2 linked regions of the Caballeronia sp. LZ062 genome follow. Each later gene encodes a partner of the first gene's protein in a complex. Links are inferred from orthologs where the notes say so. Each region holds a gene or a part of one and is shown in the gene's direction. Other genes may lie near its edges. The genes, in order: nusB and rpsJ.

Region 1 (3,246 bases):
CGCCGCGCTCGCGGGCCTCACGCCCGCCGCCGTTATCTGCGAAGTGATCCGCGACGACGGCGAAATGGCGCGCCTGCCCGATCTCATCGAATTCGGCGAGCAGCACGGCATCAAGATCGGCACGATCGCGGACCTGATCCACTATCGCAGCCGCACGGAATCCATCATCGAAAAGGTCAGCGAGCGCACCATGCAGACCGCGCACGGCACGTTCCGCGCGGTGCTGTATCGCGACGAACCGACCGGCTCGCCGCATATCGCGCTCGTGCGCGGCACGCCGTCGCCGGATCGCGAGACGCCCGTGCGCGTGCACGAACCGCTGTCGGTGCTGGACCTGCTTGAAATCGACGCATCGACGCACTCCTGGACCATCGACGCCGCCATGAAGGAGATCGCCGCGCGCGATCTCGGCGCCATCGTCATGCTCAATTGCGGCGACAGCCGCGAGCATCTGGTCGACACGTTCCGCGCGCTCGACGAAAGCGACAAGACCGCCAAGCCGCAGCGCCGCCCGATCGACTTCAAGACCTACGGCATCGGCGCGCAGATTCTTCGCGATCTCGGCGTCGGCAAGATGCAGGTGCTCGCCAATCCGCGGCGCCTGGGCAGCATGTCGGGCTACGGGCTCGAAGTGACCGGCTTCATTCCGATGCCCGGCTGCCCCGCGACGGCGGCGAGCGCAACCGACGGCACCGTCGCGCATCTGCGTTCGGCCTGAGCGCATCCAACTTATTCCAAACCAACGGACCTCTACATGGAAATCGGACAATACCAGCCGAACCTCGACGGTGACGGCCTGCGCATCGGCATCGTGCAGTCGCGCTTCAACGAACCGGTGTGCAACGGCCTCGCGGATGCATGCATCGAGGAGCTGGAGCGCCTCGGCGTGATCGGCGAGGACGTGCTGCTCGTGACCGTGCCGGGCGCGCTCGAAATTCCGCTCGCGCTGCAAAAGCTCGCCGAATCCGGCCAGTTCGACGCCCTGATCGCGCTCGGCGCGGTCGTGCGCGGCGAGACGTACCACTTCGAACTCGTGTCGAACGAAAGCGGCTCGGGCATTTCGCGCATCGCGCTCGATTTCGGCATTCCGGTGGCGAATGCCGTGCTCACGACCGAAAACGACGAACAAGCCGTCGCACGCATGACGGAAAAAGGCCGCGACGCCGCGCGCGTGGCAGTCGAGATGGCTAACCTGTCGGTGGCGCTGGAGCAACTCGGCGGCGACGAAGAAGATGACGAAGACGAAGACGAGGACCGCGCATGAAGAGCGCACGACGCCGCTCGCGTGAACTCGCGACGCAAGGGCTTTACCAATGGCTGCTGTCGGGCGCGCCCGGCGGCGAGATCGACGCGCAGTTGCGCAACGCGCAGGGTTTCGACAAGGCCGACCGCGAACATCTGGACGCGATCCTGCACGGCGTGATCAAGGAAGCGGATGCGCTTTCCGCCGAACTGCAACCGTGCCTCGACCGTCCGATCGACCAGTTGTCGCCGGTCGAGCGCGCAGTGCTGCTCGTGGCCGCGTTCGAATTCAAGCATCACATCGACATTCCGTATCGCGTGGTCATCAACGAGGCAGTGGAACTAACGAAGACCTTCGGCGGCTCGGACGGCTACAAGTACGTGAACGGCGTGCTCGACAAGCTCGCCGTCGCGATGCGTCCCGCCGAAGCGCAGGCGCGCGGACGCGGCTAACGGGATATGGGATCGACGGCATGAATACCGCTTCGGAGCCGCTCATGCGGCTCGCCTCCCGCGTCGACGCCATCGAGCCGTTCTACGTGATGGAGTTGATGAAGGACGCCCAGGCGCTGGAGCGCGCCGGACGCGACATCATCCACATGGGAATCGGCGAGCCGGACTTCACCGCGCCCGCGCCGGTCACGCGCGCCGCCGCAGACGCGCTGGCCCGCGGGGTCACGCAGTACACGAATGCGCTGGGCGTCACCGCGCTGCGCGAGGCGATCGCCGCGCATTACCGCGACGCGTTCGGCTTGACCGTCGATCCCGCGCGCATCGTGGTGACGGCGGGCGCGTCCGCCGCGCTCTTGCTCGCGTGCATGGCGCTCGTCGACAACGGCGACGAAGTGTTGATGCCCGATCCGTGCTATCCGTGCAACCGGCACTTCGTGTCGGCGGCGGACGGCAAGCCGGTGCTGATCGCGAGCGGCCCGGCCGAGCGCTTCCAGCTCACCGCCGAACAGGTCGAAGCGCACTGGACGAGCGCGACGCGCGGCGTGCTGCTCGCGTCGCCTTCGAACCCGACCGGCACGTCCATCGAGCCGGAGGAGTTGCGGCGGATCGTCGGCAAGGTGCGGGAGCGCGGCGGCTTCACCATCGTCGACGAGATCTATCAGGGCTTGAGCTACGACGCGAAGCCCGTGTCGGCGCTCTCGTTCGGCGACGACGTGGTGACGGTCAACAGCTTCTCGAAGTACTTCAACATGACCGGCTGGCGGCTCGGCTGGCTCGTCGTGCCGCACGCGATGATCGGCGCGGTCGAGAAGCTCTCGCAGAATCTGTTCATTTGCGCATCGGCGCTCGCGCAACATGCGGCGCTCGCCTGCTTCGAGCCGGAGACGCTCGCCATCTACGAAGCGCGCCGGCTGGAGTTCAAGCGCCGGCGCGACTACATCGTGCCGGCGCTGCGTTCGCTCGGCTTCGGCGTGCCGGTCGTGCCGGACGGCGCGTTCTACGTCTACGCCGATACGACAAGCGTGCCGCACCCCGCTGCCGGCGACAGCGAAAGGCTCACGCGTTCCATGCTGCATGACGCGGGCGTGGTCCTCGTGCCGGGCGCGGATTTCGGCTTTCATGCGCCCGATCGATATATCCGGCTCTCGTATGCAACGGCGTACTCGAAGCTGGAAGAAGCCGTCGCGCGGCTCGGGGACTTTTTCAGCCGCTGAACGTCATTCGCCGACAAACAAAAAGGGCACCCGCATGTGGTGCCCTTTTTGTTTTGTCTGACTGTGTTCGCCGACGATCAGGCGCCCAGTTCGGCCGAAGCGCCATGCTTCGAATCGCCGGAATCGCTTTCGTCTTGCGAGTCGGCCTTCTTCGCGCCGTCGATCGTCACGTGGACGCGCTTGGCCGTATCCACCGAGGCGGACGCCAGCACTTGTTTCGGCGCGGCCTGGACGGGCGCCTGCGGCGCGTTGATCGGCACGTTGCGGCCACGCGCGACATCGCGCAGACGCGCCCGCTCGGCCAGCACCTTCGCGCCGTAGCCGCCGTCGTCCTGCG
Region 2 (3,224 bases), 1.2 Mb from region 1 along the record:
AATACCCGCAAGTCATTCGGCGCAAGCCACAAGCTTTAACCGATAACCAAACTTTGAAAGAAGGTAATCATGGCAAAAGGTAAATTCGAGCGGACCAAGCCGCACGTGAACGTGGGCACGATCGGTCACGTTGACCACGGCAAGACCACGCTGACGGCAGCGATCACGACGGTGCTGACCAAGAAGTTCGGCGGCGAAGCCAAGGCGTATGACCAGATCGACGCGGCGCCGGAAGAAAAGGCGCGCGGCATCACCATCAACACCGCGCACGTCGAGTACGAAACGGCTAACCGCCACTACGCACACGTCGATTGCCCGGGCCACGCCGACTACGTGAAGAACATGATCACGGGCGCGGCGCAGATGGACGGCGCAATCCTGGTGTGCTCGGCCGCTGACGGCCCGATGCCGCAAACGCGCGAGCACATCCTGCTGGCCCGTCAGGTCGGCGTGCCGTACATCATCGTGTTCCTGAACAAGTGCGACATGGTGGACGACGCCGAGCTGCTCGAGCTCGTCGAAATGGAAGTGCGCGAACTCCTGTCGAAGTACGACTTCCCGGGCGACGACACGCCGATCATCAAGGGTTCGGCCAAGCTCGCGCTGGAAGGCGACACGGGCGAGCTCGGTGAAGTGGCGATCATGAACCTGGCCGACGCGCTGGACACGTACATCCCGACGCCGGAGCGCGCAGTGGATGGCGCGTTCCTGATGCCGGTGGAAGACGTGTTCTCGATCTCGGGTCGCGGCACGGTGGTGACGGGTCGCGTCGAGCGCGGTGTGGTGAAGGTCGGCGAGGAAATCGAAATCGTCGGTATCAAGCCGACGGTGAAGACCACCTGCACGGGCGTGGAAATGTTCCGCAAGCTGCTCGACCAAGGTCAAGCGGGCGACAACGTCGGTATTCTCTTGCGCGGCACGAAGCGTGAAGACGTCGAGCGCGGCCAGGTGCTGGCCAAGCCGGGTTCGATCACGCCGCACACGCACTTCACCGCTGAAGTGTACGTGCTGAGCAAGGACGAAGGCGGCCGTCACACGCCGTTCTTCAACAACTACCGTCCGCAGTTCTACTTCCGCACGACGGACGTGACCGGCTCGATCGAGCTGCCGAAGGACAAGGAAATGGTGATGCCGGGCGACAACGTGTCGATCACGGTCAAGCTGATCGCCCCGATCGCCATGGAAGAAGGTCTGCGCTTCGCTATCCGCGAAGGCGGCCGTACCGTCGGCGCTGGTGTCGTTGCGAAGATTATCGAGTAAAATCTCGGTCTTCTTTGAAGTCGCTGTACTGAAGTAACGTGACCGGAACCGGGTGTTCGGCCCAAGCGAGTGCCCGGTTCCTCGCTCTTTCGCACAATCGGCGGCGCAATACCGCCTCGCTCTTTTTAAGGAATCGTCATGCAGAACCAGAAAATCCGCATTCGTCTGAAGGCTTTCGACTATCGCCTGATCGACCAGTCGGCAGCCGAGATCGTAGATACGGCGAAGCGGACTGGCGCGATCGTCCGCGGCCCGGTGCCGCTGCCGACGCGTATTCAGCGTTTTGACATCCTGCGTTCGCCGCACGTCAACAAGACGTCGCGCGACCAGCTCGAAATCCGTACGCACCAACGCCTGATGGACATCGTCGATCCGACGGACAAGACCGTCGACGCGCTTATGAAGCTCGATCTGCCGGCTGGTGTGGACGTCGAAATCAAGCTGCAGTAAGCCTACAAAGCTCCGCCGGGTTCCCGGATGGAGCTAAGTCTTTGATTGCTTGCAGAAATCGAAAAGCCTTGTTATACTCCAAGGCTTTTCGCGCATTCGCGTAAAAAGTTCGCCTCGCTTCTCATAGCGGAGCGGACATTTTGTAATCAGCCCCGACCAATCGCAGTCGGGAATGGAGAAAACGATGAGCCTTGGACTCGTAGGTCGCAAGGTTGGCATGACCCGTATCTTCACGCCTGAGGGGGATTCGATCCCCGTCACCGTGCTGGACGTGTCGGACAACCGTGTGACGCAGATCAAGACCGTTGAAACGGATGGTTATACCGCCGTTCAGGTTGCATTCGGTACTCGCCGCGCTTCGCGCGTGACGAAGCCGCTGGCGGGTCACCTCGCCAAAGCTGGCGTTCAAGCCGGTGAAATCCTCCGCGAATTCCATATCGATACCGCCAAGGCAGGTGAACTGTCGAACGGCGCCGTCATCGGTACGGACATTTTCGAAGTCGGCCAGAAGGTTGACGTGCAAGGCACGTCGATCGGTAAGGGCTATGCCGGTACCATCAAGCGTTACAACTTCGCTTCGGGCCGCGCTTCGCACGGTAACTCGCGTTCGCACAACGTTCCGGGTTCGATCGGTATGGCGCAGGATCCGGGTCGTGTGTTTCCCGGCAAGCGGATGACGGGTCACCTCGGTGACGTGACCGTCACGGTCCAGAATCTCGAAATCGCCCGCATCGACGCTGAGCGCAATCTGCTGCTCGTCCGCGGTGCTGTTCCGGGTGCGAAGGGCGGCAAGGTCTTCGTGACCCCGGCCGTCAAGACCCGTGCTGCGAAAGGAGCGAAATAATGGAACTTAAGCTCCTGAATGCCAATGGTCAGGAAGGCGCTGGCGTGACCGCATCGGACGTCGTGTTCGGTCGCGATTACAACGAAGCCCTGATTCACCAAGTCGTCGTCGCTTATCAGGCGAACGCACGTAGCGGCAACCGCGCTCAGAAGGATCGTGAGCAGGTCAAGCACACCACGAAGAAGCCGTGGCGTCAGAAGGGTACGGGCCGCGCTCGTGCCGGTATGTCGTCGAGCCCGTTGTGGCGTGGCGGTGGTCGCATTTTCCCGAACTCGCCGGAAGAAAACTTCTCGCACAAGGTCAACAAGAAGATGCATCGCGCAGGCCTCTGCTCGATCTTCTCGCAGTTGGCTCGCGAAGGCCGCATCTCGGTGGTCGAGGATCTCGCGCTCGAAGCGCCGAAGACCAAGCTGTTGGCTGATAAATTCAAGGCGATGGGTCTCGATTCCGTGTTGGTCATCACCGATACGGTCGACGAAAACCTGTACCTCGCGTCCCGCAACCTGGCCCACGTGGCGGTTGTCGAGCCGCGTTACGCCGACCCGCTCTCGCTGATCTACTTCAAGAAAGTGCTGATCACGAAGGCTGCGGTCGCTCAGATCGAGGAGTTGCTGTCATGAGCGAAGTTCGCAAAAACGATCATCGTTTGATGCAAGTTCTGCTCGCGCCG

What was found.
Region 2: the proteins of nusB (region 1) and rpsJ are in contact, whole or in part, in a solved structure (PDB 3D3B), measured with the Escherichia coli proteins. The link is inferred for Caballeronia sp. LZ062 from one-to-one orthologs.

Annotation. Positions count from the first base shown.
Region 1 is NZ_JARTWB010000002.1:1,740,619-1,743,864, forward strand. Bases 51-2,977 are described here. They hold nusB (transcription antitermination factor NusB), read left to right. Parts: upstream 51-1,260; coding sequence 1,261-1,695; downstream 1,696-2,977. Other genes in these bases: ribBA (bifunctional 3,4-dihydroxy-2-butanone-4-phosphate synthase/GTP cyclohydrolase II), read left to right, coding at 51-718; ribH (6,7-dimethyl-8-ribityllumazine synthase), read left to right, coding at 755-1,264; P9239_RS14230 (pyridoxal phosphate-dependent aminotransferase), read left to right, coding at 1,716-2,909. Also shown: more of ribBA, read left to right, coding at 1-50; P9239_RS14235 (lytic transglycosylase domain-containing protein), read right to left, coding at 2,987-3,246. UniProt on the Escherichia coli protein: Part of the processive rRNA transcription and antitermination complex (rrnTAC). The complex forms an RNA-chaperone ring around the RNA exit tunnel of RNA polymerase (RNAP).
Region 2 is NZ_JARTWB010000002.1:2,930,002-2,933,225, forward strand. What follows is about bases 150-3,054. They hold rpsJ (30S ribosomal protein S10), read left to right. Parts: upstream 150-1,398; coding sequence 1,399-1,710; downstream 1,711-3,054. Other genes in these bases: tuf (elongation factor Tu), read left to right, coding at 150-1,260; rplC (50S ribosomal protein L3), read left to right, coding at 1,895-2,554; rplD (50S ribosomal protein L4), read left to right, coding at 2,554-3,054. Outside these bases: fusA (elongation factor G), read left to right, coding at 1-2; more of tuf, read left to right, coding at 70-149; more of rplD, read left to right, coding at 3,055-3,174; rplW (50S ribosomal protein L23), read left to right, coding at 3,171-3,224. UniProt on the Escherichia coli protein: Involved in the binding of tRNA to the ribosomes. Part of the processive rRNA transcription and antitermination complex (rrnTAC). The complex forms an RNA-chaperone ring around the RNA exit tunnel of RNA polymerase (RNAP).